4 regions of the Paenarthrobacter sp. TRD_SC_7 genome follow, and region 3 is predicted to be linked to each of the others. Evidence: riboswitches for the same ligand, from Rfam matches in the RefSeq annotation. Region 3 holds a riboswitch; each other region holds the start of a gene.
What was found. A riboswitch is a leader RNA that binds a small molecule or an ion and turns the genes downstream of it on or off. The one in region 3 is predicted to bind cyclic di-AMP.
Positions count from the first base shown of each region.

Region 1: linked by a shared signal. The riboswitch ahead of AC0J5Z_RS03595 (hypothetical protein) and the one ahead of AC0J5Z_RS00070 (NlpC/P60 family protein) in region 3 are both predicted to bind cyclic di-AMP.
Region 2: linked by a shared signal. The riboswitch ahead of AC0J5Z_RS17885 (M23 family metallopeptidase) and the one ahead of AC0J5Z_RS00070 (NlpC/P60 family protein) in region 3 are both predicted to bind cyclic di-AMP.
Region 4: linked by a shared signal. The riboswitch ahead of AC0J5Z_RS19940 (aggregation-promoting factor C-terminal-like domain-containing protein) and the one ahead of AC0J5Z_RS00070 (NlpC/P60 family protein) in region 3 are both predicted to bind cyclic di-AMP.

Region 1 is NZ_CM149587.1:708,859-715,824, reverse strand. It holds gene AC0J5Z_RS03605 (DUF6480 family protein) at 9-284, shown strand; gene AC0J5Z_RS03600 (ATP-dependent DNA ligase) at 306-1,370, opposite strand; cyclic di-AMP (ydaO/yuaA leader) riboswitch at 1,645-1,791, shown strand; gene AC0J5Z_RS03595 (hypothetical protein) at 1,794-3,158, shown strand; gene AC0J5Z_RS03590 (PucR family transcriptional regulator) at 3,349-4,563, opposite strand; gene ald (alanine dehydrogenase) at 4,772-5,890, shown strand; gene AC0J5Z_RS03580 (hypothetical protein) at 6,012-6,839, opposite strand; gene AC0J5Z_RS03575 (RNA polymerase sigma factor) at 6,836-6,966, opposite strand, start outside.
Region 2 is NZ_CM149587.1:3,759,207-3,766,172, forward strand. It holds gene AC0J5Z_RS17875 (DUF305 domain-containing protein) at 1-145, shown strand, start outside; gene AC0J5Z_RS17880 (F510_1955 family glycosylhydrolase) at 235-1,113, shown strand; cyclic di-AMP (ydaO/yuaA leader) riboswitch at 1,775-1,946, shown strand; gene AC0J5Z_RS17885 (M23 family metallopeptidase) at 1,994-2,755, shown strand; partial or broken gene AC0J5Z_RS17890 (four-helix bundle copper-binding protein) at 2,815-3,220, shown strand; gene AC0J5Z_RS17895 (DUF2269 domain-containing protein) at 3,475-3,930, shown strand; gene AC0J5Z_RS17900 (metal-sensitive transcriptional regulator) at 4,193-4,528, opposite strand; gene AC0J5Z_RS17905 (hypothetical protein) at 4,999-5,841, shown strand; gene AC0J5Z_RS17910 (MFS transporter) at 5,994-6,966, shown strand, end outside.
Region 3 is NZ_CM149587.1:10,233-17,198, reverse strand. It holds gene AC0J5Z_RS00100 (NAD-glutamate dehydrogenase) at 1-639, opposite strand, end outside; tRNA gene AC0J5Z_RS00095 (tRNA-Cys) at 744-814, opposite strand; gene AC0J5Z_RS00090 (hypothetical protein) at 879-1,337, opposite strand; gene hutG (formimidoylglutamase) at 1,400-2,356, opposite strand; gene AC0J5Z_RS00080 (NCS2 family permease) at 2,512-3,954, opposite strand; gene AC0J5Z_RS00075 (copper resistance CopC family protein) at 4,069-4,701, shown strand; cyclic di-AMP (ydaO/yuaA leader) riboswitch at 4,876-5,043, shown strand; gene AC0J5Z_RS00070 (NlpC/P60 family protein) at 5,047-5,829, shown strand; gene AC0J5Z_RS00065 (FAD-binding protein) at 6,019-6,711, opposite strand.
Region 4 is NZ_CM149587.1:4,199,866-4,206,831, forward strand. It holds gene AC0J5Z_RS19920 (SixA phosphatase family protein) at 128-652, opposite strand; gene AC0J5Z_RS19925 (winged helix-turn-helix domain-containing protein) at 878-1,744, opposite strand; gene AC0J5Z_RS19930 (response regulator transcription factor) at 2,417-3,157, shown strand; gene AC0J5Z_RS19935 (sensor histidine kinase) at 3,161-4,660, shown strand; cyclic di-AMP (ydaO/yuaA leader) riboswitch at 4,794-4,954, shown strand; gene AC0J5Z_RS19940 (aggregation-promoting factor C-terminal-like domain-containing protein) at 4,958-5,797, shown strand; gene AC0J5Z_RS19945 (pyridoxal phosphate-dependent decarboxylase family protein) at 5,914-6,966, opposite strand, start outside.

The sequences.
Region 1 (6,966 bases), 700 kb from region 3:
GGTTGATCGTGACAGACAAAGACTCAAATGAAGAAATTCAAGGCTTCGGCGCAACCGGCGCCACTGGGCCCTACGGCGCCCCGACGACCCATGGGACTGACAAGGCCGACGTCAACGCCGATCCCGAATTGCGCCAGGACGAGGACGATGATCCGGCCGCATCCGCCAACCCCGATCCACTCGACGGCAACATCACAGGGCTGGAGCCAGGCGGCGGAGTACCCCCGGGAGAAACCCCGCCCGCCGAGGACAGCATGAGCATGGACCAAGGGCACGAGGAGTAACTACTGACCGGGGCAGCCTAGCTAGGGAAGCCTCAGGATTTCCCCGAGGTCATACTCGACCGGTTCCTCCAACTGCGAGTACGTGCAGCTCTCGGGCGTCCTGTCCGGCCGCCACCTCCGGAACTGCGTGGTGTGCCGGAACCTGTCGCCTTCCATGTAGTCGTAGGCCACCTCGATAACGAGTTCGGGGCGCAGGGGCACAAAGGAGAAATCCTTGCCCCCGCTCCACCGGCTTTGGGCGCCGGGCATGCGTGAACCGCCGGCAGCGTCGTCCTGGTTGGCCCACTCGCCCCACGGGTGCTCGCTGAGTTCGATCTGATATGGCTCCAGCTCTGCGACCAGAGCCTCCCGGCGGGCCATGGGGAACGATGCCACCACTCCCACATGATGCAGCCGGCCAGTGTCGTCATGAAGGCCGAGCAACATCGACCCCACAACTTTGGCGGTCTTGTGCCAGCGGAATCCGGCCACCACGCAATCCGCCGTGCGCTCGTGTTTGGTCTTGAACATCAGGCGTTTGTTGGGTTGATAGGTCCCGTTCAGCGGCTTGGACAGCACGCCGTCCAGTCCCGCGCCTTCCAACTGCACGAACCACTCCTGCGCCCGTTCGAGATCCGTCACCGCGGGGGTCACATACACGGGAGGCTCTGCCTTGGCGAGTGCCCGTTCCAGAAGCGCGCGGCGCTCTGAGAACGGCCTGTCCATGAGGTTTTCGTCGCCCAAGGCAAGAATGTCGAACGCGATCATGGAAGCCGGGGTCTTCTCGGCAAGCATCCTGACCCGGCTGTCGGCGGGATGGATCCGCTGCTGCAGAACCTCGAACTCCAGCCTGCTGCCCTCGATCAGGACGATTTCGCCGTCGATCACGCATTTGTCCGGGAGGTTCTTCCGTAGGGCATCCACCACTTCCGGGAAGTATCGGGTCATTGGCTTCTCGTTGCGGCTGCCCAGGATGATCTCATCGCCGTCCTTGAAGACGATCGTCCTGAAGCCGTCCCATTTGGGCTCGTAGTGCCCAACATCGGGGATGGCCGGAACGGATTTGGCGAGCATGGGCGAGACGGGTGGCATCACAGGCAGGTCCATAGACAATGTCTACCTGCCGGTGCACCGCGAAGCTAGTGTCAGGCCATGGATATCTTCCTCGTGTTGGCCCCACCAGGCCGTGCAGATCCAGAAGATCCAGTACGAGCTACCGGCTCCCGCGCCGGCCCCGAAGCCTAAGTCATAGAACCCCATCGCTTGGGCAGGCCTACCGCCCGTTACATTAATGTGACTTTACTTTCCGGCTCATGTACCGTCGTAGGGCGACCCGTATCTCCGCTGGGCCGCTTCCGGATTGACGCCGAGCTCTGCCGCAATCCGGGATCCGCCAGACCCGCGGCAGAGGCGGGGGACCCACAGTTCCCGGGCTTGGTATCCAAGTCCTCGGGGTGAAGCCGCTTAGGCGGCCGGACGGCCTCGTCCGAACCCGACAGCTAACCTCGAAGGCGTTGAGAGGCAACCACCATGTCCCCAACCATGGATCAGCCGCGCCGCGCCCACAATGAAGGCGAGCGCACCAAGCCAACCGGACGCCGTCGGGCCCAACCCAGCGGATTCCCCACCAACGCACCGGCGGACTCCGCCGCTGCGCCCCAAAATCCAATTAGCACAGGCACGACGCCGGAACCCGCCACTGCGGCCCTGCCCACCATCGCGGCGCCCGCGACGCGTGCGGCGGTTCGTGCGGCCGAGCGGGAGAGGGCAGCCCGGGCTGTGATCGCGCCCGAGGAATCCCTTGCCGAGGCGTCCGCGACTGAGCATTCCGCAACTGCAATGATCCCCACGGCTGCGATCTCCAATACGCAGGCGGCAGCTCCGAAGTCGACCACGCCTGGACCCCCTAGCGCGGCGATCCCCGTTGTGCAGCCGGCTGGCATGGAGCCGGGTTCGCAGGAGTTCGGCACCCAGGAATCCGCAACCGCAGCTATTCAAGTGGTGCAGCCTGCAACGCCGGAACCCGCCACGGCGGCCATTCCCGTGGTGTCTGCCCGCGAAGAATCCGCGAGCACACCCGAACCGGCCGAGTCACCGCGGGGCAAGTCCCCCGCGCAGGTTGCTGCCGCGGCAACGGCGTCGGCAGCACTGGCAAGCCGCAAGGATGTTCGGAAGCAGGCTGCCGCACCCACAGCTGGCAGGTCCAGCTTCGGACCGACGTCCTCCTTTGGCCGCGAACCTCACTCCGCCCTTCGAAAAGCAGCGTCGGTCAAGCACATGAGCCAGCGCATGGCCGTGGTTGCAGGGGCGCTTGGCCTTGTGCTGACGGCCGGGACGCTGGGGCAGGCCCTGGAGTTGCCCTTCTTCGGCCGGGAGACTCCAGCGCAGGAGGCCAGCGGGAGCGATGATCGCACCTCGACTTCGGCGTCTCCCGCGCCCAAGGCTTCGTACTCCACGGCTTCGTCGCCATCAGCCTCGTCAATGGCCACGGCGTCCTCGGAAGCCGGGCAACCGGCAACGGTAGCGGAGGCGCCCGCGGCAGGGTCGCCGTCGTCGACTGCGACCCCGCAGGTCTCACTCGCGGACCCGGTATGGGTTCCGTCAGCCGCACCCTCTTCCGTCCCGGCCGTTCCTGGCGTGACCAGCCCGATCCCCACCCAGCCGGCTCCTGCGCCGAGCGAGGTGCCGTCGGACACCATCACAACGCCGCCTGCGCCGACCCCGACCCCTACGCCGACCCCGACGGTCACGCCGACGCCGACTCCCACACCAACGGAGACTGCAACGCAGACCTCCAAGCCGCGGCCGGGCAAGCCGAATGCCGCCACCACGCCGCAGCCCACGGAATCGGGGCTTCAAAGCATCCTGGATGCAGCCCAGCAGGTCCTCAAGTGAGCACGCGCCTGCCCCGTACCTCCAGCCATGTGGGGTGGCATGGCCGGCACTGCAGCAGCAGCCGGACTGCCACGTTCCGTCGCCGGATGGGACGCTGGAGCTGCCAGCGCTTGAGGCGCTCGTAAAGCATCACAACAAAGGAGGCAGGCACCCGGGTGCCTGCCTCCTTTGTGGCGTCTAGTTTCTGGCGTCAGATCCGCGGCCGCCCGGCCCAACGCCGCGCCTTCAGGGCGGCATGTAACTCGAGCCGGATCGCGCCACTCAACGGATCAGCACCGATGTGTTGGCGGATCCGGCCGAGTCGGTTGTAGATGCTGCTCCTGTGGAGGTGAAGTTTGGCGGCGACGTCCTGAACCGAGCCATCATTGTCATAGAGCAATTCCAGGACGGGCAGAAGCTCGCCGTTCTTGTCCTGGTCCTCCAGCGTCAGAAAATGCACCGATCCCGTGTCATCCCAGCCACCCGGCGCCAGCAGGCGATCAAAGAGCTGGTAGACACCAACACTCCGGCTGTCCACGAGCTCACCTAGCGGGAGGTCCACTGCGGCCGCTTGCGCAGCAACCTTCGATTGACGATAAGCCCCCGATAGCTGCCGGATGACTTGGAAGGGTTCACTGATGCCCAGGATCACCCTGTCCACCTTGCGGCCAGCGCGCTTCGCAAGCTCCAGTTGATAGTGCACCAACACCTGGGCATGGTCCGCCCGGCCCCCCGACTCGCGGAACAGGACCACCGAATGTGTTTCTGTTCCGGCGCTGAACAATGCGGCATTGACGCCGATAGTGGACTGCAACGCCGCCGAACGATGCGTCAGGGTTGCGGCAATGGGATCGACGTCGGACCTCGCGCCGTCCGGGTCGAGGATGGTCACCAGCTGCCATGGACCGCGCCCTTGGATTTCCTTCCACCCCGCCACAGCTGCCACAGCGTTTGATTCGCCGCTGCAGGCTGACAGGAACTCCTGCTCGCGCCGTCGCCGGAACTCTGATTCGGCCGTGTTGGAATCAAGGAGCAAGCCCGCCAACAGGTCCAGCTCGTCACGCACGCCGGGCAACTCGGTGAGTATCGCCGTCGCGCTTTGCTCTTCAAGGTCCAGTTGCACCCACAAGTAGCCCACGCGGAAACCCCGCACCAGGAGTGGCACGCAGACGCGGCCCAACATGCCTAGTTCGTCGTTGGCGGGAACGACGACGGGACGCACAGCGGTTGCGATGCCGTGGGAGAGCTGCCACGCACTGACATCGGTAGGGACGCGCTTGCTGAGGAGGAAGTTCACCCTGACGCGGTCGGCGTGTGACTGGTTGGAGCTGTAGGCGAGGAGGACGCCGTCGAGGTCTTCAAGGGACAGGCCGCGGCCAAGCTTCAGTGCGACGCGTTCAACGATCTGTTCCACGTCCTGCTGCATCTGAAAAGCGTACCAACAGCAGGCGACACCTGACGTTCCAGCGCTCGACAAATGTCGAGCCGCCTTGCTGAAGATCGTTGTATTCACAGGGATTCCCTGTGCTGGCGACTCTGCGTCCATGTCGCCTGCCTCACAGCCGGATTTATTCTGGAATCACAGCCCGCAACAAATTTTCGGCCGACGAGGCCGCTAACGATGGAGCCCACAGATGATCATCGGCGTCCCCAAAGAAATCAAGAACAACGAATTCCGCGTAGCCATCACGGCCGCCGGTGTCCACGAGTTCCGCACCCACGGACACACCGTTCTGGTTGAGCGCGGCGCAGGGCTCGGCTCGGGCATCACCGACGAGGAATACTCGATCGCCGGAGCCGAAATCGTCAACGAAGCTGACGACGTCTGGGCCCGCGCGGACATGGTCATGAAGGTCAAGGAACCCATCGCCGCGGAGTACCACCGCTTCCGCAAGGGCCTCATCCTCTTCACTTACCTGCACCTCGCCGCAGAGCCCGAGCTCACCGCCGAGCTCATCAACTCCGGCGTCACCGCCATCGCTTACGAAACCGTGCAGGAAGGCCGCACCCTCCCGCTGCTCGCCCCGATGTCCGAGGTTGCAGGCCGCCTGTCCGTGGTGGTCGGCGCTTCTTCCCTCATGGCTCCGGCCGGTGGCAAGGGTGTCCTCCTGGGCGGCGTACCGGGCGTGCGCCCGGCGAAGGTTGTTGTCCTCGGCGCAGGCGTTGCGGGAACCAACGCCGCCGCCATGGCGCTGGGCCTCGGTGCTGATGTCACCATCATGGACATCAACATCAACCGGCTGCGCGAACTGGATGCCCTCTACCAGGGCCGCCTGAAGACCGTTGCTTCCAACGCCTACGAGATCGAGAAGTCAGTTATCGACGCAGATCTGGTGATCGGCTCCGTCCTGATTCCGGGCGCCAAGGCTCCCAAGCTGGTCACCAACGAACTGGTTGCCCGCATGAAGCCAGGCTCGGTCTTGGTGGATATCGCTGTTGACCAGGGCGGCTGCTTCGAGGACACGCACCCCACCACCCACCAGGAACCGACGTACAAGGTCCACAACTCGATCTTCTACTGCGTTGCCAACATGCCTGGCGCTGTTCCGAACACCTCCACGTACGCACTGACCAACGTCACCCTGCGCTACGCCGTGGCACTGGCCAACCTGGGCGTCAAGGCCGCCTTCGACCGCGACCCCGCCCTGGCCGCCGGCCTCAACATCGCCGCAGGCCACGTGGCACACCACTCCGTGTCCGAGGCGCACAACCTGCCCTTGGTCACCGACTGGCACAGCCTGGTTTCCGCGTAGCGGACAGACACAAACAAGCACGAGGGCGGGTTTAGCCCGCGCCGAGTTGGCACTTAATCCCAATGTTGGCGCCAAACACTGGGATTAAGTGCCAACTCGCGGGGAGGTTTGGGTCTGGCGACTAGGGCTTTCCGGGGAGCGACGGTTCCAGGTGCGTTGGAACCGGGACTGGAAGACCGGACGGGCCAAGCTTTGAGGGATCGATCGTGGCAGGGTCAATGTCCGGCGGCGTTACGGGCAACACCGGAGGCGTGGGGATGACGCCGTTTCCGGGATCGGCACGGGACGGGACCCGGGGCGCGTGCGGCGATGCTCCACCGGGCTGCGGCTGAGGATCGGGAACGATCGGAGTGCCCGGCGTGGCAGGCGTCGGCTGGAGCTCCGCTGGAACAGGAGCCTGCTGTGGCCCTTCTTGGACCGGCAACGGTTCCGGGGTTGAACCGGCGGGGCCCTTGGGCTGGGGAGCGCTGCCGGAGCCCGGGGTGAACTGCGAAACTACGGAACCGATCGCTGCGCCAAGGTGCTGGAATGCACCCGGCAGGCCGCCCTCTGATGCCACCGCAGCCGTAGCTCCACCAGCCAAGGACACAACAACAGCGAGGCCTGCCACAGCCGTCCGACGATTCTTCCGACGCCGGGCAGCAAGTTCGTCCCCAGGCGCGGATTCCGGGGCAACCGTGGCGAGTACCGCCGTCGGCGCGCCGGATGATGCAGAGGGGCCGGCCGTCGTCGTGATCTGCTGGGTGCCTGTGATCTGCCGGGTAACAGCAGCCGGGCTGCTGACCATGAGCGCGCGGACTGCATCGGACGGCAACGGGGCGGTGCTGGCCAGCGATCGGAGTTCAAGCAGTTCGGTGCGGAGGTGCGCGTCATTCAGCCCGGCGTCGGCCAGCAAGTGGTCGACTGCCTGCTGGTCGCTGCGTCCGCGAGGCGCAAATTGTTCGCTCATGATGTGCCGTTCCTTAGTAGTGCACGCTTCTTCAGTGCACTCAATGCCCTGCGCTGCAATTGTTTGACGGCTCCCTGGGACTTGCCCATGATCGCCGCGGTATCCTCCACCGAGAGGTCAGCAACAA
Region 2 (6,966 bases), 910 kb from region 3:
CGCCCACCATCAAGGTGCCGTGACCATGGCCAAGACAGAAACCGCGGACGGGAAGGACACCGCAGCTGTCCAGCTCAGCAGGGACATCGTGAGCGCCCAGGAAACCGAGATCAAGGAAATGCAGACGCTGCTGGCCGCCCTCTAGCCAGCCCCACAGTGGCGCCGGCCCCCTCACCCAAAGAGGGGCCCGGTGCCCTCTGCATACCCGCCTTCCCCCCTAACCTGGAGCTTCCTATGCAATTTTTCACCACCGCGACAGCACGGACCGGCGCCCTTACGGCGGGTGCCGCGCTCCTGCTCTCCTTGGCTGCCTGCGCCCCGGCCAGCCCACAGGCTTCCACAACGCCTTCCGTCGAATTGACGGAGAAGGCCCTGCCCAGCAGCCATGTCCACGGACTGACCGTCAACGGTGACACCAGCCAGGTGCTGTTGGCCACCCACGACGGGCTGTTCGACGTCACCAAACAACCGGCCAGAAAGATCGGCGGCACGAACGACCTGATGGGTTTCACCGCCGGAGAGAACGGCGTGTTCTACGCCTCCGGTCACCCCGGCCCGGGCTCTGACCTGCCCAACCCCCTCGGTCTGCTCAAGTCCACCGACGGAGGACAAACCTGGGAGAAACTCTCACGGCAAGGCGAATCCGACTTCCACGCCCTGACCACCACCAAATCCGGGATCGTCGCCTTCGACGGGGAACTGCGCAGCAGCCCCGACGGGAAAACCTGGAACACCGTAGCGGCCATGTTCGCCCCCGCAGTCCTGGCCGGACACCCGGACAGCGACACCATACTGGGCACCACCACCGAGGGAATCCAGCGCTCCACCGACGGCGGGGCAACCTGGACCCTGGATAAGACCGGACCAGTGATTCAGTACGCCGCATTCGCCAACCCGGACGAAGCGGCAGGCGTCGCCCCTGACGGGACCACCTACTACTCGGCGGACGCCGGCAAGTCGTGGACCAAGAAAGGACGGATCGACGGTGAAGTTCTAGCCATTGCGGCCCTCAAGGGCGCCGACGGGAATCCCTGGATCTGGGCTGCCACGCCCGAAGGGATCGTTGTCTCCACCGGTGGAGGCACGAGCTACCGCCCCGCCGACGCCCCCTGACACGGGCCGACGGGGGTCGATTCCGACCGGGACCTCCGCAAGGAGGTCTCTGTCGGATTCCCCTGACCAATGCGTTCCTGGCCGCTGCTGAAACTATGGCCGCGCCGGCGGCGCTGCCGCTTGCCGGGTACGTATCGCCCTTCCGGCTTAGGGCTTTTCCGAAGTGACCTCTGAAAGGAGGAAACCTCGCCCAACAAGGGCAAGGATCCCTGCCCCGACGACGGCGACCAAGGGCGCCTTGCTGTCGTCGGGGCCGGTAGTCTGCGTCGGTGCAGTGGGCTGCGGAGGAGTTGTGGATTCCGCCTGTGTGGGTGCCGCGTCGGAGGCCGTCGAGAGAGTCGTCAGGTCCTGCCCGGAGTTGGCCGGGGCTCGGGCTGAGTCACACGAAGATATCGGGCCCGGAAGGTGCGACCTTACCCCCGCGTATGCCCTGGGTTTAAGGCCATCTACCGCATCCCGCCGCAGGGTGTGCCTCCACTTTGGGTGTCGCCATGCATCGCGCTTCACGGTATACGCCATAGTCGACGAAACGGCACGACTCTTGATGGACACGCCAATCCCATGGTAACGAAATTGTAACTTCTTACTCCTTTTGGTTAGTCTTGGATTCGTACATACCCGCCATGGGTATGCTGGCCCGTTTCGCCAAACCCCGTCGGCGGTCCATGACTTTCTAGATCCAGGCGGGGGCGGAGGACCCAACAGCGGTGCGCGTAGCACCTTGGGGTGAAGCCGGCCCTGCGATTGCCCGCCCATCGGCGGGGCAGCGGGGCGGGCCGGACAGTCCACTCGTCCGAATCCGACAGCTAACTTCGCCGGCGCCGAGAGGACCCCCGCATTGCATTTCCGTTCCCAGCACCGGCGCCGTCGCGCCGCCCCCATGTCAACTCCCACCAGCCCTGGCCGTGGGACCGCTTATCATCTTTCTTCGCTGCTTAACCGTGGCCCTCGGTTCGGTGCAGCGGCGGCAGCGACCGGCCTGATCGCCGCCTCTGTCTTATCCGCCGCGCAAGCGGAGCCCGGGAGATCTGGCGCTGCACCGAACCTTGTCCCGGCCGCTGAACCAGTCTCGGCCGCGCAGCCGATGATCGGCGCCGAAGCAGCGGCTTCCCTTTCTTTTGACCGCCCGCTCGTCGGTTCGCAGGCGGCGCCTGCTCCGGTGGCCGCCCCGCCAACAAAGGTAGAAGCAGCCCCGGCGGCTGCCGCCCCAGCCCCCGTGGTTGTCCCCCAGGCCCCGCCGGCTGAGTCTGCTCCCGGCCTCCGGGCACCTATGGCTTCGGTCAACGTCAGCTCACCCTTCGGCCTCAGGGTGAATCCGCTGACGGGAGCAACCGGAGAATGGCATACCGGGATCGACCTGACCGGAGCGTGCAGCACTCCGGTCTTCGCTGCCGGGCCAGGGACCGTCGTGGAGGCGGGCTGGAGCCAATACGGCGGGGGCAACAGGATCGTCGTTGACCACGGTAACGGACTGAAAACCACGTACAACCACCTGGCCAGCATCGGAGTCTCAGTCGGACAGGTCCTCGCCAAAGGTGCCCAGATTGCCGGGGTGGGGACGACGGGCAACTCCACCGGATGCCATCTCCATTTCGAGGTCATGGTGAACGACAAGACAGTGGATCCTGGAACGTTCATCTGAGCCGACAGTTCACCCCCGGCGGGCCGGCCGCTTCATGACCTGTGTGAGGAGCAGAGCCCATGAGCCACCGTATCAGCGCGATGATCGATGCCCACCCAAGAACGTCAGGGCTTGTGGACAAGGAGAAAGTTGGCTGAGTGTATTGCTGCCTGCTTCGAATGTGCCCAAGTATGTACTGCCTGTGCCGACGCGTGTCTTAGTGAGGAAATGGTCGCCGATCTGGTCGCCTGCATCCGCACCGACCTCGATTGCGCCGACATCTGCGCCGCGACCGGCACCATCCTCAGCCGCCAAACCGCCACCAACACCGACATCGTCAGGGCAATGCTCGAAGCGTGCCGGACCGCGTGTGGCGTCTGCGCCAAGGACTGTGAACAGCACGCGGAGATGCACGGGCATTGCACGATCTGTGCCGTGGCGTGCCGCCGTTGCGAGAACGCCTGTGCCTCCCTTTTGGAGACTCTCACATTACCGCTGGCACCTCTCAGGACTAGCAAACGCGCAGGGAGTTTTCTGCCATGGTGGGTTAGAGGGCGGAGGTTTGCGGTTGCGGCCGCAATCCGGCCATGGTGATTCCGACGAGCCGCAGCGCGGCACCAGCGTGACGGCACCCGGCTCAGCGGCCGGACAGGCTCCGGCTACCAGCCCTGGGATAGGTCACTGATGGTTCTTAGCTCTGCTCCCGGAAGTTCCTACTGACCCTTCACGTCCTTTGCTCCTTGGGCTGGATTGGCGCGGTCGCTGTTTTCGTCGTCCTCGACATTGCGAGCCTCAGCGGTGACAGCCCCGAGCTAGGCCGCCTGCTCTGGCTTGCCCTGCAAGCCACAGTCTGGTCGCTGCTCATCCCTTTGGCCCTGGGGTCCCTGCTGACCGGAACGGTCCTGGCACTTGCCACCCGGCGGGGACTCTTCCGCCACTACTGGGTTCTCCTGAAGCTCGCGCTCACCCTCATCGCCACAGTCGTCCTGGTCATGTATACGGATACCATCGAGCCGCTGGCGGACATAGCTAAATGCCCTGTCATGGCCGGCGCGCAAATGCCTTCACCGTTGCTGCACACCAGCGGAGCACTCGTGGTGCTTCTGCTGGCAACCATTCTGGCCGTCTATGAACCGCCCGGCATGACAAGCTACGGACAAAAGAAGCGCCGGACACGACTCCAACAAGTGCCATGATCGAGGCGGGAGCGCCAAACGTGCGCCAGGAAAGCAAATCGAGGCCGTGGGCTATGTCCAGGTCGCGGGCTTGCTGAATCACGGACACTGCCAGGAACCAGGTCCGATCTGCAACTACCGGAGGGCGGCTACCCTGCGCTCCGACAACTATCGGCCATAGGTGATTGACGTTGGATAACGCGGGCCGTACCATCCTGGCGCGTGTCTTGAAGCGGGGTCTTTCAAAGTTCGGACTTTCCGCCTTGAATCAGCCCATAAGCGGTTAGGAGCGGACTAAGCGAGCGATGGCCTCGGAGGCTTCCTGCAGCTTAGCCTCGGCTGCGTCTCCGCCGAGTTGGGCGGCATCGAGGACGCAGTGCTTCATGTGGTCATCGAGCAACCCCAGGGCCACACCGCGCAGGGCAGAGGTCAGCGCTGATACTTGGGTGAGAATATCAATGCAGTATTGTTCCTCATCGACCATCCGCGCGATCCCCCGCGCCTGGCCCTCTATCCGCTTGAGGCGGGCCAAGTACCGCTCCTTGTCGGTGATATAGCCGTGGTTTGCGTGGCCCTCGGCCCCTGTTTCAGAGCTGGGAGGCAGCTGTTTCGTGGTCATTCTATTCCTTGTGGGTAGCCGTAGATGGTAGTGGGTGTGGGTATCCCGTGCCGTCGCGGGAAGATCTGTTTTCCAGAGATTTCACTGTCAGATCGACCACACACCGGAACAGACAGGCCGACGCCCAGCGAATCACCTTACTTATGGTACTAGCGCGGTCCTCGTTTCCGGGCTCTACAGTCACGCTGTTGGTCCGGTTCATCCGCTTTTCCTCTTCGCTACAGGTACCCCCCAAGGGTATAACGTCGGCGATGGGGAATTCAAGACCACCCTCCTTTGTGAGCCGGACAAACGCGCCAGTCCGGCGCCGCTCGAAGCTTGTCAATTGATACCCCCATGGGGTATAGTCACGAGTAATTCAATACCCTCCCGGGGTATGGTGTTCCGGATGGCGAAAGCCGGTACGACGTGCCGCTGCCAGCTCCTCGCCACAATACGTCCGGAACCGAATTCTCAAGCAAGGAGACGATATGACTGACGTTAGCCATAGCAGCCACGGCGGTGAAGGAGCCGGCGGCCTGATGCAGTCGGAGCATGGATACACCTTGGATTTCGATTCCCAACCGCTCGGCAGCGGAACGCAGACGGTAACCTTCCGGATTGTTGGCCCGGCCGGACAGACCATGAATGAGTTCACGCCCACGCATGAGAAGGAACTGCACCTGATCGCCATCCGCCGTGACATGACTGGCTTCCAGCATGTCCACCCGATCAGGGACCAATCAGGGTTGTGGACTATCGCTCTGGACCTCACTCCTGGACCTTGGCGGATTTTCACGGACTTCCACCCGTCCGGACACCACGGGCCCATGACTTTGGGCATCGACGCCTCCGTCGCCGGCGAGTACATCCCGCAACCGCTTCCCGGTGTTGGACAGAGCGTGGACATCGGCGGCTACACCGTGACGCTTGAGGGCGGACTTGTTCCGGGTCAGGCGAGCGAACTTACATTCGGCGTCGCCAGGAACGGACAGCCGGTGACGGATCTGCAGCCATATCTTGGTGCCTTTGGGCACTTGGTGGCACTTCGCGTCGAAGACCTGGCCTATCTTCATGTCCATCCCGAGGGAGAACCTGGTGACGGAACAACCCAGCCGGGCCCGGACGTCTCATTCATGGCAGTTGCACCTTCAGCTGGTTTGTACCGTCTGCATCTGGATTTCCAGCACAAGGGCGCCGTTATTACCGCGCAGTTCACGGCGCCGGCCAAAGCGACGTCCACCGAGGGTTTTGCCGCAGGGGCCGCAACAGGTCCTGGCAAGCCCGGCGAGGAATCTCATGGCGACCATGGGAAGCATCACCACCACGCCTGACCTCCACCGTCAGCGGGGAATCCAACCGTGGTGCGCCTTCAACCTGGCCGTCGGCTGAGATCCGCCACCAATCCAGTCTCGCAGGAGGCTGAAGCCTCATTTTTCGCGGGCGGCCTCTGAGGCTGCCCCGCTGCATGGATGAAAGGAAACCCATGCGTTTGTTCGCAATCCGCGACTACCGCTATCTTTTCAGCGCCCAAGTCATCGCCTTGTTCGGCACTGGTCTGGCGACGGTGGCCCTTGGCCTGCTCGCGTACGAGTTCGCGGGCCCGCGCGCGGGCGAGGTCCTCGGGACAGCACTGACGATCAAGATGGTCCTGTACGTGATCATCGCACCTCTGGCTGCCGCATATGTCGACCGACTACCCCGCCGGGCGCTCCTTATCGCTCTCGACGTGGTTCGAGCTGCAGTGGTTCTTGCGTTGCCCTTTGTCACCGAGGTCTGGCATATCTACCTCCTGATCGGCCTCCTGCAGTCAGCTTCGGCGGCGTTCACGCCGACATTCCAAGCGGTGATACCCGACATCGTGGCCGACAAAGCCGCCTACACGCGTGCCCTGTCCGCTTCCCAGGTCGCCTACACCATGGAGAGCCTGCTCAGTCCCCTGCTTGCCGCACTCGCGCTGAGCTTCATGAGCTTCAATTGGCTTTTCCTGGGCACCTCGGTTGGATTCGTAGTCTCCGCTCTTCTCGTGATGTCGACACGCATCCCCAACGCGCAGCCAAGCGCCCACACCAAACCCTGGGACAGGGCTGCGGCCGGAATCAGAACATTCTTCAGGACACCGAGGCTGCGCGGCATCATGGCGCTGAACCTGGTTGTCGCGGCAGCGGGATCGATCGTGATCGTCAACACCGTCAACTATGTTCGCGATGAACTGGGCGGCTCCCAATCCGACGTTGCCTGGATGATGGCAGCCTCTGGTGGTGGAACTCTGCTGGCTGCGCTGGCACTCCCGCGTGTGCTGGACCGGATCACCGAGCGCACTGTCATGATGATCGGCGCCGCCATTCTCGTAGCCGGTAGTGCAGGGGCCGTTACGTTCAGTGCGGCTGGGATCGCTACCTGGGCGGGAACAGCGATCATCTGGGTGGTCATCGGTGCTGGAATGGCGATGATCATCA
Region 3 (6,966 bases):
CTGCGATTCCTTGGCTTCTGGGTCTGATCTTGCGAGTTCGCCCAATGTCCTGACCGCGCTTGCCAGTTCCTGATGGATTGCCTCGGTGTCCTCTGCGGCAGCCCTTACGTCGTTCAGGACTCTCTGCAGGCGTCCGACAAGGAGCTCCGCCGCCGCCTCATCCGGGAGCCGCGGGATTTCGATTGCCATCCACGCTTCGGCGAGCGGTCCGCCGTCGGGGTTCTGTTGGGTGACCGGCCGGGCGGCAGAGCCGGCAGCGGAAGGTTCGACGCCGGTAGGCAACCCCGAGCGGTGTGGTGCCCTGTGGATTTCGGTCAAGCGGTGAGTGGCAGGGTCGCGGTCGACGCTGAACGTCGGGTGGACCAGGAGCCGGAGCGAAGCGGTGTCCCGGGCGATCTCTGCGGTGACGGAGGGGAGAAGGTACGGCATGTCATCGGTGACGATCGCGACAACGCTGGCATCGGACTCGTTGAGTACGCCGATCACCGCCTGCCCGGGTTCGCGGCGTTCCGCCAAAGACCGGTGGTAGCGGGCCCGCTCCAGCAGCGTCTCCGGGGTGTAGTTGCGCGCGTCGTCCTCGGACACGTGCTCGTAGTAGTCGGTCAGGAATCCGTCCGCCGGCTCCACCCTGGGTGACATGCTTTCATGATCGCTTAAACCCGCCGCGAGATGGCACTTAACGCCAATGTTTGAGCGGAACATCGGCACTAAATGCCAACTCGCGGGGAGGTTGTGCCCCCAAGACGTGGTGGCGGGATTCGAACCCGCGTGCGCTGCTTTGCAGGCAGCTCCCTGGCCTCTCGGGTACACCACGTGCAAACGACACTAGGCGTCCGGATGCGGCGCGAACAAAGTTCATTTCCCTGGCTTTCGCAGGGCTACGCTGTATTGCTTTTGGTTGCCGCCAATGACGCACGTCCGGCCAGCTTTGTGACGCCGGATGCTACAAGGACCGTGAGGATGGCCGCTGCCATGTGCGTGTAGAGCATGAGGTGGACCGAGCCGCCGCCTGGGGTGGCTCCGGCTTCTGCGGGCACGTCCAACGGGCCGCTGTGCAAGTGATCCAGGAACCCGCTGCCGGGGAAGTACCCTCCAAAGGCGTCAAGACCCAAATGCAGCAACTGCTGGGCGAGCCCGGAAAGGAGCAGCAACAACAAGGGCCCGCGCACCCAGCGGGCAACCAGTTGGGCGGCCAGGCAGCAGAGTGCGGCGAAAGCCAGGAGGAGGGGTATGGCCGGCGCGCTGCCGCCAGCGACCATGTGCGCGGTCAAGCCGAGGGCAACGGTCGCCAGCCCCGCGACCCAGGCCCACTTTTCCTGCACAAGAGGTGTGCGCATCGGCATCCTTTCCTCCACACAGGCTAAGCGGAGGAAGCCGGCCGGGAAAGGGCCCGGGAAGGCTACGCGAGGAGTGTGTTTACCAACCGTGCCGCGACTTTGGCGGTCCGGGAATCAATGTCGAACTCCGGATTCAGCTCGGCCACGTCCAGGTGCAGCAGTTTGCCGCTCGCAGCTACCTGGCGGCAGATCGCGCTGATCACCGGCAGCGGCACACCGTAGGCAGCGGGCGCGCTCACCCCGGGCGCCACTGACGCCGGCATCACGTCCAGATCGATGGTCAGGTACAGCACATCCACACCGGCCAGGAAGTCAGCAACGAAGACTTCCACTGCTTCCGGCGTGCACAGCTCATCAAGCAGGTACTTCACGCCCAAACGCTGGGCGGTGTTGAAGAGCGTTCGGGTGTTGTTGGGCTCCGAAATTCCGACGACGGCGTACTGCAGTTCGCGCCCAGCGGCGCTTTCCGCGTGGGCCATCTGCAGGAACGGCGTGCCTGAGCTCGGCGTCGGCTCGTCCCGCAGGTCAAAGTGGGCGTCCAGGTTCAGCACACCCAGACGCTTGCCGCGAACCGCGTCAGAACCGGCCACGCCAAGATAGCTGGCGAACGCGGTCTCGTGTCCGCCGCCCAGCACAACGGTGAGGTTGTCGGCGTCGAGCAGTCCGGAAATGGCGCGTCCGGCGCGCTCCTGGCCGGCCTCCAGTGAGTCGTCCTCCACGACTACATCACCGGCGTCGAACACGTCACGATCAAGGTGGAACGCCAGCGGACCCAGCGCCGAGCGGATAGCGGAGGGAGCGGTTGCAGCGCCCACCCGCCCTTGGTTGCGGAGGACGCCGGCATCGCTGCAGAAACCGAGCACGACGGCGGGTCGCGAGGCTGCTGCGGCGGCGGACGCGGTGTGGGGTTCTACGGCTTGCCACCACCGGCGGTGCCCGGCGCCATCGCCATCGAAACGACCTGTCCATGGGGCAGGGGAGACATCTACGGTGAGGTTGGTGGTGGTTTTAGGTCCCATGCTTCAAGCACACCCGAGGCGGAGTCCTAAAACCAGCCATGTCGTAAAGGGTGTGTCTGGAACCCCGGAATCACGCCCCCGTAGACGCCGCGAGATGGCATTTAATGACAATGTTCGCGCCAAACATTGGCATCAAATGTCATCTCGGCGAGGATCTACTTGACGCCCAGCAACTCCTCCACAGTTCCGATGCCGAAGAACAGCAGGAACGCGGCAGCCACAGCCCACATCAAGGGGTGGACTTCGCGTGCGCGGCCCTGGAATGTGCGGATCAGGACGTAGGAGATGAAGCCGGCGCCGAGGCCGTTGGCAATCGAGTACGTGAACGGCATGAGGGCGATGGTCAGGAACGCAGGAATGCCGACGCCCCAGTCCTGCCAGTCGATCTTGCCCACCTGGGAGACCATCATGAAGCCCACAACCACCAGCGCGGGAGCCACGGCCTCAAACGGCACGAGGTTGATGAGCGGAGTGAAGAACATGGCCACCAGGAAAAGCACGCCGGTGACGATGGATGCGAGTCCGGTGCGGGCGCCTTCGCCGATGCCTGCACCGGACTCGACGAAGATCTGGTTGGAGGAAACCGAGGCCCCGCCACCCACGATCGCCCCGAGCGCATCCACTTGCAGGACGCGGTCTACGTTGGGGATGTTGCCGTTCTCGTCCACGGTTCCGGCCTCGTTGGCCAGGCCCACCATGGTGCCCATGGCGTCGAAGAAGATGCTCAGAAGGATCACGAACGCCAGCAGCGCAGCGGCAATGAAACCAAGGTGTTCGAACGCGCCGAACGGGTTCGCCTTGCCGATCAGGGAAAGATCAGGAGCGCCCCACTCTGAGAGGGTTGGCGCAACGAGGGACCAGCCACGCGGGTTGACTGTTTCGCCGTCAAAACTCGGGCCGATGTGCAGCGTAAATTCAAGGAGCGCAGCCAGCGCCGTGGACACGATAATCCCGATCAGGATCGCCCCGCGGACCTTGCGGACCACCAGCGCGATGGTCAGGATCAGGCCGACGGCGAAGACGAGCGTCGGCCAGCCCATGAGCTTGCCATCCACGCCCAGGCCCAGCGGAACGGTGGTGCCGGCGGCGTCGGGGATGCGGCGGACGAAACCGGCGTTGACCAAGCCGATGAGTGCAATGAAGAGTCCAATGCCCACAACAATCGCCGTCTTCAGGGCTTCAGGCACGGCCCTGAACACGGCGGTGCGGAAGCCGGTGAGCACCAGGATGAGCATGGTGATGCCGGAAAGCACCACGAGCCCCATCATGTCCGGCCAAGTCAGCCCAGGATGGGAGGCCACTGTGACAGCGACGAAGGCGTTGACGCCCAGGCCTGTGGCCACGGCAAACGGGTGCTTGGCCCATGCGCCCATAAGGATGGTCAGGATGCCCGCGACGAAAGCCGTAGTGGCGGCCACGGCCGTGAAGCCCAGGGAGGCTCCACTCGAGTCAGGTCCGGAGAGGATCAGTGGATTCAGGACCACGATGTAGCTCATGGCGAAGAAGGTCGCGAAGCCGCCACGGATTTCCCGCGAGTACGTGGATCCACGTTTGGAGATCTTGAAGTAACGGTCGACTGCAGAACCTTGTTTCAGCATGAAGGTCTCCGGGGATCGAGGGGAGTTTGCTCTCAAATCCTATGTTGTCCGGTGTGGGCCCTCCGAACGATTCGCCTAGTCTGTAAGGAAGCCAACACTAGGAGAAACCGCCCCATGCGTACCATCCGCCCGCTTCTGGCCGCCGTCGTCGCCGCCCTTGCTTTCGCATCCGCCCTGCTGCTTTCCGCGGCTCCGGCGTCTGCGCACGACGTCGCCGAATCAACCACGCCAGCCAACGGTGCCAGCATTGCGGAAGTCCCGGCGTCGGTCTCCATCACGTTCAACAACCGTCCGCTCGCGATCGGTTCCGGAGTAACTGTGACCGCCGGCGGCGAGAACTGGGCGGACGGTCCTGTCGAAATCATCGACAACCAAGCCGTTCAGAAGCTTCGCGAGGGTGCTCCCGCAGCTGAGTACACGGTGGTATGGCGGGTGGTCAGCTCCGATTCCCACCCCATCGAGGGCACCTTCACGTTCACAGCCGCTGCAGGAAGCACGACGACGGCCAGCGGCCCGGCTGGTGCCTCACCGACGGTGTCAGCCCCGTCAGCCGCAGTACCGACGGCGGGTACCGCCGCTCCGGGAACAGGTAACAGCGAGCCGGCAGCGGACGCCTCCCAGCCCTTCCCGTGGAGCATTGTGGGGTTGGCTGTTGTGGCTGCCGGTCTCGTTATTTACCTTGCCGTTACCGCCCGGAAGAAACTCGCCGCATCCAATGGCCCCGACGGCGATACTCCCGCGGAATAACGCGGTTTTCTACGTACCTGCGAATATCTCGAAACGGTTACCGCGACACGCCAGAAGCGCCGTTCCCGTTACTTAAATGTGACTTCGGCGGAATCATCGCGTACGGTAGTACCTGTGCCTGTTCCACGTAGCGGGCACTTCCGGCCTGATTGCCTAGCTCTGCCGCAGTCCGGAATCCGTTCGCAGACAAACCTACGGCAGAGACGGGGAACCCAATTTAGGCCGCTTTCGAGCGCGCCTTGGGGTGAAGTCACGAAGCTTCCGCTGAACAGCGGGGGATAGTGGCCGGGTGACTCCCATCCGAATCCGACAGCTAACCTCGCAGGCATCGGGAGAGGCTCTTTCATGTCTTCACGCATTCTTCGCGGCCGTCGTAAGGCGGACAGCGTACGTCCTAATCCGTTCATCTCCATCTCGAAGGCAGTTGCCAGCAACGCTTCCGGCGCTGGCCGCCAGGCAGCTGTTATCGCAGCAGCCTCGGGCCTCGTTTTGACCGGTTCCATTGCTGCTCACGCAGCTGAGGCCCCGGTTCAGCGCGACTCCAGTCCCGCAACGGTCGCTGAGACCGTATCCGAGGCACCCACCAAGGTTGTCACCGCTCTGGCAACGGCTACCGTCAACTTCGAGCGTCCGGCTGTTGCTTCCGTAGCAGCTCCGGTCATCGAAAAGCCGGCTCCCGTTGTTGCGGCCCCCGTGGCCAAGAAGGCAGCCGTCACCACTGCTGCTGCAACAGCTCCCGTCGCCGCCAAGGCTGCGGTTGCTGCTGCTCCTGTGGCTGCCGCTCCTGCAGCTGCTGCCCCCGCAGTCGGTGGCGTCAACGCTGCCATGGTTGCTTCGGCTTACGCTCAGATCGGTGTCTTCCAAGACTGCACCGCCATGGTCGAAAAGGCCCTCGGCTCTGCAGGCATCCCTGTTGGTGACCTCGGTCCGATGCAGTTCATGAACTACGGCAAGGTTGTCAGCGCTCCCCAGCCTGGCGACATGATTGTCCAGTCCGGCCACGTTGCCATCTACATCGGCAACGGCCAGGCCATCAGCGGTGGCATCAACGGCAACCAGACGGGCATCCACCCGATCAGCTGGCTGACCGCAACGGGTCCCCTGACCTACGTACGCGCAGGCGCATAAGCCTCACGCTTCAGCTCAAAGGCCGGTGCCTTCAAAGACAAATGTCTTCGGAGGCGCCGGCCTTTGGCGTTAAGTTCTGTTCTAAAAAGTTAAGTACGACGGCGGATCGGCAGGTCGCGTTGGCGGCGGGCCGGTGCGGGAGTCAGGCCTGTGTAGGTACCGTGCTTGTTGGTGCTGCGCTGCGCTGCGCTAGGCGAGAGCGATGCCGGGAGCTGCTGGCAGGGCTACCTTGGATGAAATAGCCTGGCCAACTGCTTTGGCTTGCCGGAGCACTTCCTTGGGCGACGGGGTAATAAGATCCCCAACGCCCACAAGGTGCATCCCCAGTGCCCGCATGGCTGCCGCAAAGTTCTGGCCCACGGCTATCCCAAGTTCGGCGAGCATGCGGCGCAACTGGCTTTGGGCGCAGCGGGTCACTACTACGTGGTCCGCCAGGAGGACACCGTTGGCTGTGTGGACGGCCCATTGGCGAGGGGTGGATTCGCGCGGGCCGGATACGTGAAGCCCGGTCCTCAGTCCCGCTGTCGTCATGCTGGCTGCCAGCCCGTATCCGATTTGCCGGGAGGGGTCTGACCCCAAGAAATCAAGGCGGACGGCACGGGTGGTGCTGCGAACGTCCAGCTGATGGTTGGCCGCGTAGTTCCGCAGGTGGCGGAGGATCTCGTTGCGTTGCTGCATTGCTGCGGGATCTGCGGCATCGGTGCGTTGAAGCATCCCTGTATGGACGGAGGGTCCTGTAGTGGACAAGGCCCCAAACCCGTCTACGACGATTGAGCCCACGCCGTAGCGGCTGAGCTCGCTGGCAACTGCCAAGCCGGACAAGCCGGCCCCGATGACCACGGTTGTGGTGCGTTCCGTGCCGGAATCAGGCGTGTGTGACACTGCTTGGTTCCTCCTTGACGTGTGTGCCTTGCGGCATCGCGTGGGATCGCGTCCGAGTTCCCCAAGCGGCCGCAAATAAATGGCCGGAGTGTGTGTCGTGAGACACGATTGCCGGCCATTCGGTGACTCGAACACTACCGAACTTTTTCGGCCATGGATAGCCTCCCGGACGGCGCGTTTTGGATGTTCCTCCGCAGCGCAATGTGGGCCGACGGGAACCGAGCCCGGACCGTTATGCACATAGCCCGATGTCGC
Region 4 (6,966 bases), 470 kb from region 3:
AAGGTCAGCGCACGGTTGGCGTCGTGAAACCTGAAATGCCCGTCAAAACATCGGCCTAACACTGGGGAATAGAGGACTACAGTGTTGCAAAAGCACCCAACAAAGGCAACTTTGCGGGCCAGATGGCCTAGGGGCGGGGGACCTTGAAGTGCGTCAGCCTGGCATCCTGCCCATCGAGCTCAGCCCACGACTTTTCCGTTTCCATTACCGTCAACGCACTCGTTGGGTAGCGGGTTGCAGCATCCATGTAAGCGTCGTGGTCCGAATCGCGGGAAGCCAGATGCATGGCAAGATCCTGAACTCCGGGCATATGCGAGATCACCATCAACGTGGTCACGGTGTCGGGAACGTGGTTGATGACCGTCAACATCCGGTTGGCCGAGGCGGAGTACAAGCCGTCCTCAAGTTTGGGCGTCGGTGCCTTGTCCCCCAACTCATCGCACACCCAGGTGCAGGTCTGCCGGGTCCTCAACGCTGACGAACACAGGATAAAGTCGGGCACAACACCCTGTTTGAGCAACCACTTCCCAGCCAACGGAGCCTCCCGGTGCCCACGCTCCTCCAAGGGACGCTCATGATCAGGCACACCCATGGGCCAATCGGCCTTGGCATGCCGCATGATCACCAGGCGCTTAATGTGATGGTCACTCATAACCCAACCCTATCCGCCGCAGACCCCCGAGGCTTCCTGCGGGCCGCCGTCACCAACTTTGAATTCGCGGCAACCACGACACGCGGTGAAGCAGGCGTGTCCAAGGTATTTGACGGCCAATGTGGGTGATGGCAGCACCGGCGCCGGAAGCGCCCGCCGCTGAATCACCCCGCGAACGCGAAAGCGCCCGCCCTTACAGGACAGGCGCTTTCGGCGTAGTGCTACTTAGATCGAGTATTCGGGTGCTGCCCAAACGATAACTTCGGGGTGCTCGTAGAAGCGGTAACCCTGGCCGCGGACCGTGCGGACGGTGTTGGCGAGGCGGCCCAGCTTGGAGCGGAGGCGGCGGATGTGGACGTCGATGGTGCGCTCGTTGGGTACCTCTTCGGCATTGCGCCAGAGGCCCTCGAGCAATTCGTCGCGGCCAACCGTGCGGGTGCCGTTCTCGACGAGGTAGTTGAGAAGCTCGAATTCCTTGAACGTCAGGTTCAGCGATTCGCCGTCGAGGTGCACTTCGCGCCGGGCGAGGTCGATCAGCACGCCGGACGGACGGGATTCCTGCTGGGGCGCCGGGCGTGCGGCTTCAGTGCGCTGGCGTGCGGCAACGGTGGGGTCGCCGAAGGTGGAACGCACGACGTCGAGCGCGGACCCGGGTGCCCCTGCGGGGGCAACTGCGACGGCGGCGTAGCTTTCAGCGCCGGTCACGAGGGATTGCGCGTAGGCCCGGATTTCCTGGGCCAGCTTGGCGATGGAGGTTCCTGCAGCTGCTGCGGTTTCTTCGTCAATGCCCATGTAGAGGACGAAGCCGCGGGCGACGTTGTCGTTGGCAACGGGGCGGAGCTTGTCCGACTGCGCAATCACAGGAGTGGGGGCCGTCATGGGTGCCGGCTCTGCGGTGGGGACTGCGCGCAACTGGCCGTAGGAGTTGGGGTTGTAGCCCTGCGGCACGTATCCGGGCGCCTGCTGACCAGCCCCTTGCGGAGCGGGAGAGTAGCCTGGACGGCTGCCGAAGCCGGGGCGAAGCCCTGCGTTTGACGCGGCCTTGTTGGCGTTACGGACGGAGATGTGGACGTATCCAGATGCAACTGACATGGAGTGCTTACCTCAAAAGTGAATAGCCGTCATCGCGGCTTCGAATGCTGGTTGTCCCCGCAATGAGTTTGGGGAGGGGCGCCCAACGCTGGGCTAGGGGGCGAATGCCTGAAACTTCTTGGGGTGGAAAGTTAGGCTTGCATTCGACAACAGCGGTCATCATGGCCAGCGGGTGTGCTGGGCCAGGTTGCTGCGGCTGCAGGTGCTGTTGAGTTCTTGTTCACATTGGAAGTGTGCAACGTAACAATGGCAACACGCAAGTAACAAAGCGCGGAACCGTCCACATTTTGAGACGCGGAGGTCTATTGTGCTGCAAATCACAATTCAGTGGAGGTCATAAATGAACACCATTTCATTCGGCTGGAGTAGGAAATCTTCGCACTTCAGTGAATTATCTTCGGCGAGGTCGGCATCCTGCGCACCTCACTTCCAAGGAACTCCCTCCACACTGAATCTCACGATCTGAAACACTTGTTGTCCAATCGTAGGTATCCCCCCTCGCCGATTTTCTGCCCCAAAGTCTGCTACAAGCTGTAGAACACAACGAAATCGGCGCACAAGGTGCCTCCGCAAGAGCGTGTGCAGGTGCTCCCACCTCGCTAGTGTGGACTTCACAGCGTCCTCACAGGACGTGCAAAGCGTCGGCTTACCGGCAGAAGGGAAAGTTGTCCCATGGCCTCCTCGCACTCCATGACCAACAACCTTCCCCAGCTGACCCACCCGGACGGCTCTCCAATCCGCGCCCTGGTGGTGGATGACGAACCCAGCCTCGCCGAGCTGATGAGCATGGGCCTGCGCATGGCGGGCTGGTCCGTTGCCGTAGCCGGCGATGGTCCGGAAGCAGTGAGCCTTGCCAAGGACTTCCGGCCCGACGTGCTGGTCCTCGATGTCATGCTGCCCGGTTTCGACGGCGTCGAGGTCCTGAACCGCATCCGCACTTTCGCCCCGGAAGTTCCCGCCCTGTTCCTCACCGCAAAGGACGCTGTGCAGGACCGCATCGTGGGACTCGCAGCGGGTGGGGACGACTACGTCACCAAACCCTTCAGCATGGAGGAAGTCCTCCTTCGCCTTCACCGGCTGGTCCAGCGTTCCGGCGTGGCAGCCATGGACACAGCAGAGCTGGCGGTGGGAGACCTCACCCTGAATGTGGACACCCGCGAAGTGACACGCGCCGGCGAGGATATTCCCCTCACAGCCACGCAGTTTGAGCTTTTGCGATACCTCATGGAGAACCCGAAACGAGTGGTAAGCAAAGCCCAGATCCTGGACCGTGTGTGGGACTACGACTTCGGCGGACAGGCCAACATCGTGGAGCTTTACATCTCCTACCTGCGCAAAAAGATCGAAGCGAACCACCCGCCCATGATCCACACCATTCGCGGTGCCGGATACGTTATCAAGCCTGCGGACTAAGCGTTGAGCAAACGTTCGGGAGTGGCCAATAAGCCACCGCGAAGTTGGCTCAACCCGTCCACCTGGCATTTGCGCACACGGCTGGTCCTGGTGGCTATGGCCCTGTTGATCGCGATTTGCGGTGCCGTGGGAGTGGTCAGCTACGCCTCCATGGACATGTTTTTCAACAAGCAGCTCGACAGGCAGTTGGAGCAGGCGTCCAGCCGCGCGAACAGCTTCGGCAGGCCGCCGTCGAACTTTCCCTCCTCCCCCTCAGGTAGGCCTGACCCGCTGGAGGCCAGAGGCCAGGCGGCGGGGACACTCAACGCGAGGATCGACGGATCCAGCGTGCGAAGCTCAGGTCTGATCGACGCCCAAGGCAACCGCGTCGCCCTCTCTGACGACGACGAGCAGGTTCTGCTCTCCCTCCCCGGGGACAACGGCCCTGTTGACCGATCATTCTCCAACGGCGACTACCGGCTCGTGGCAGTCGAAACTGCTTTCGGCGACGTGATCGTGACAGGGTTGCCGCTTGCGGACAAGCAAAGTGCCGAGGCCTCGCTGGTGTGGACCATGGTGCTGGTTTCGCTGGGCGGGTTGGTCTTGATCGGTCTGGCAGGCACAGTCATTATCCGCCGCACCATGCGGCCGCTTGAGCAGCTCTCCGAGGTGGCCACGAAGGTTTCGCGCCTGCCTCTCGACGCCGGCGACGTGGCACTTGCGGTGCGCGTACCGCCGTCGGCCTCCCATCCCGGAACGGAAGTGGGCAGCGTTGGGTATGCCCTGAATCAAATGCTGAACAACGTCTCCAGCGCCCTCGAAGCCCGGCAGGAAAGCGAAACCAAAGTGCGTCAGTTCGTTGCAGATGCTTCGCACGAGCTGAGGACGCCTCTGACTGCCATCCGCGGCTACACGGAGCTGCTGAGGATGACCGAGAACTTCACCGAGGACGGCCGTAAATCCTTGGCGCGCGTCCAGAGCCAATCCGAGCGCATGACCACCCTGGTGGAGGACCTCCTGCTTCTGGCAAGGCTGGATGAAGGGCAGCCGGTGAAGGTTGAGCCCGTGGACCTGACACATCTGGTGATCGAGACCGTCAGCGACGAGAAGGTCATGGCTCCGGACCACATCTGGCAGCTCCAGCTGCCCGATGAGCCCATCACCGTTCGCGGCGATGCCACCCAACTTCACCAGGTGCTGGCCAATTTGCTGTCCAACGCCCGAAAGCACACCAACCCGGGCACGACTGTGGTCACCGGCGTCATGCTCTCCGCAGACGGCAGCGCGGTGGTCACCGTGACGGACAACGGGCCCGGCATCCCTGAAGATTTCCAAGGCCGGATCTTCTCCCGGTTTGCCCGTGCTGATGCCGCAAGATCGGGGTCTGAGGGCACCTCCGGACTCGGCTTGTCTATCGTTGAATCCATCGTTTCAGCGCATGGCGGCAGCGTGGAAATGACCTCACGGCCGGGACACACGGAATTCGCCCTGCGACTCCCCACCGTCAGCAGCGAGGGTCCGTAACGAATTGAGCAAGGCGACTCACCGGCGTCGTGATCTCTGTTACCTAAATGTGACTTCTGCGGAAACCTCCTGTACCGTCGAAAGGGTGGGTCGTCCCTAGCAGGCCCACATCCGGGATGCGCCGAGCTCTGCCACTTCCCGGAGTCCGTTCTTTCTCCGAGGCAGAGACGGGGGACCCAGAGTCTCCGGGCCAGGCCTTTTTGGCCGGCCCTTGGGGTGAAGCCGCAGCATGATGCGCGGCCGGATGACCTCATCCGAACCCGACAGCTAACTCCGCAGGCGCTGAGAGGTAATCACATGTCTGAATTTAACGATCAGACGCGCCCTTCCGCGCGTCACCGCGACGAACACAACGCACCGCTCACCAAGTCGCAGTCCGTCCTCAAGAACGCAGCCCGCCAGGGTAAGTCCGGCCACCGCATGTCCGTAGTAGCCGGTGTCGTGGCAGCTGCACTGGGCGTTGCATCGCTCGGAACTGCCGCAAACGCCGCATTGACCCTCCCCGAGGCGAGCCGCGTAGCCGGAACCCAGGCCAGCGCCCAGGTCAACGCCAACAAGTCGGCTGAGATCTCCGCTTCCCTGAATGCTGCCGCCAAAAAGGGCGCAGCCGACAGGGCCGCTGCGGACAAGGCAGCTGCTGAGAAGGCTGCCGCTGATCAGGCAGCAGCCGCGCAGGCCGCGGCCGAAAAGGCTGCCGCTGATCAGGCAGCAGCCCAAGCCGCAGCTGAGAAGGCTGCTGCCGACGCTGCTGCCAAGCAAGCTGCCGACGCCGCTGCTGCCGCTGCCGCCGCGGAAGCCGCAGCAGCTGCCGCAGCTCCGAAAGCTGTAGACGACCCCGCTGCTGCCAAGGCGTACGCACTGAGCATCCTTGGCAACTACGGCTGGGGCCCGGGCGAGATGACTGCCCTGAACACGCTGTGGGAGAAGGAATCGAACTGGAAGACCACGGCGATGAACGCTTCCAGCGGCGCCTACGGCATCGTCCAGTCCCTGCCTGCTTCCAAGATGGCTACCGTTGGTCCTGACTGGGAAACCAACTACCAGACCCAGATCAAGTGGGGCCTGAACTACATCAAGGAGCGCTACGGATCCCCGTCCGCCGCTCTGGGCTTCCACTTGGCCAACAACTGGTACTAAGCCGGACTGCTTGATTGCCGCGCCCGTTGCCGCCGTTCGCACCAGTACCCACTGGAGCGGATGGCGGCAACGGGCGCGGCTTTGCCGTTTCACCATGGGTCCGCCGCCGAAGAACGCTACGTCTCCGGTTCGGCCTCCACCGCACCCCGCACGGCTGCGATGGAGGCGGCGACATCGCCTGCGTCCGTGGTCCAATTGCTCACGGAGATCCGCAAAATCTCCCGGCCCCGCCACGCCGAACCGGACATCCATACCGCTCCCTCAGCCATGAGCCGCTGGGTGATGCGGTGTGTGCGATCGTCACTGCCGAAGCTCACCGAAACTTGCGTGAACACGACGTCGTTGAGGACTTCCACACCGGGGATCGCGGCGAGGCCCTCAGCCAAAGCACGGGCATTTGCTGCCAGGCGCTCAACCATGGAAATCACGCCGTCCCGGCCCAGCTGCCTGAGTGCGGCCCAGACCGGAATGCCCCGGGCGCGGCGGGACATCTCCGGAACTTTCTCGAAGGGATCCCCAGGCCCGGCATCCGTGGCAATGAGGTAACTCGTGTGGACACTGAAGGCACGCCTCAGGACTTCCGGGCGGGCAACGATTGCCAGCCCACAGTCGTAGGGGACGTTAAGGGTTTTATGGGCGTCGGTTGCCCACGAATCCGCGTCCTCCACACCTGCCAGCCGGCCTCGCAGCTTCGGGCTCACCGCGGCCCACAAACCAAATGCGCCATCCACGTGCACCCACGCCCCGCGATCGTGGGCCACAGCTATTGCTCCCTCCATGGGATCGAATGCGCCGGAGTGCAGATTGCCCGCCTGCAGGCAGACCAACGACGGGCCGGGCTGCTGATCCATGGCATCGGCCAGCGCATCGGGAAGGATCCGTCCTTCGTCATCGGCGTCTACAGGGACGCATGCACCCAATCCGAGGTACCGCAACGCAAGATCCACTGCGGCATGGCGTTCCCGGCCGGCAAACGTGGTGATGCGTGGTGCGCCACTGAGGCCAAGCGCCTCAAGGTCCCAGCCTGCCTCGTCCATCAGGTACTGACGGCCCGCAGCCAGTCCAACAAAGTTGGCGGTGGTGGCGCCTGTGGTGAATCCGACGTCGGCGGTGGCGGGCAGATGCAGGAGATCCAAAAGCCAGGCGGCGGCAGATTCCTCGATGGCAGC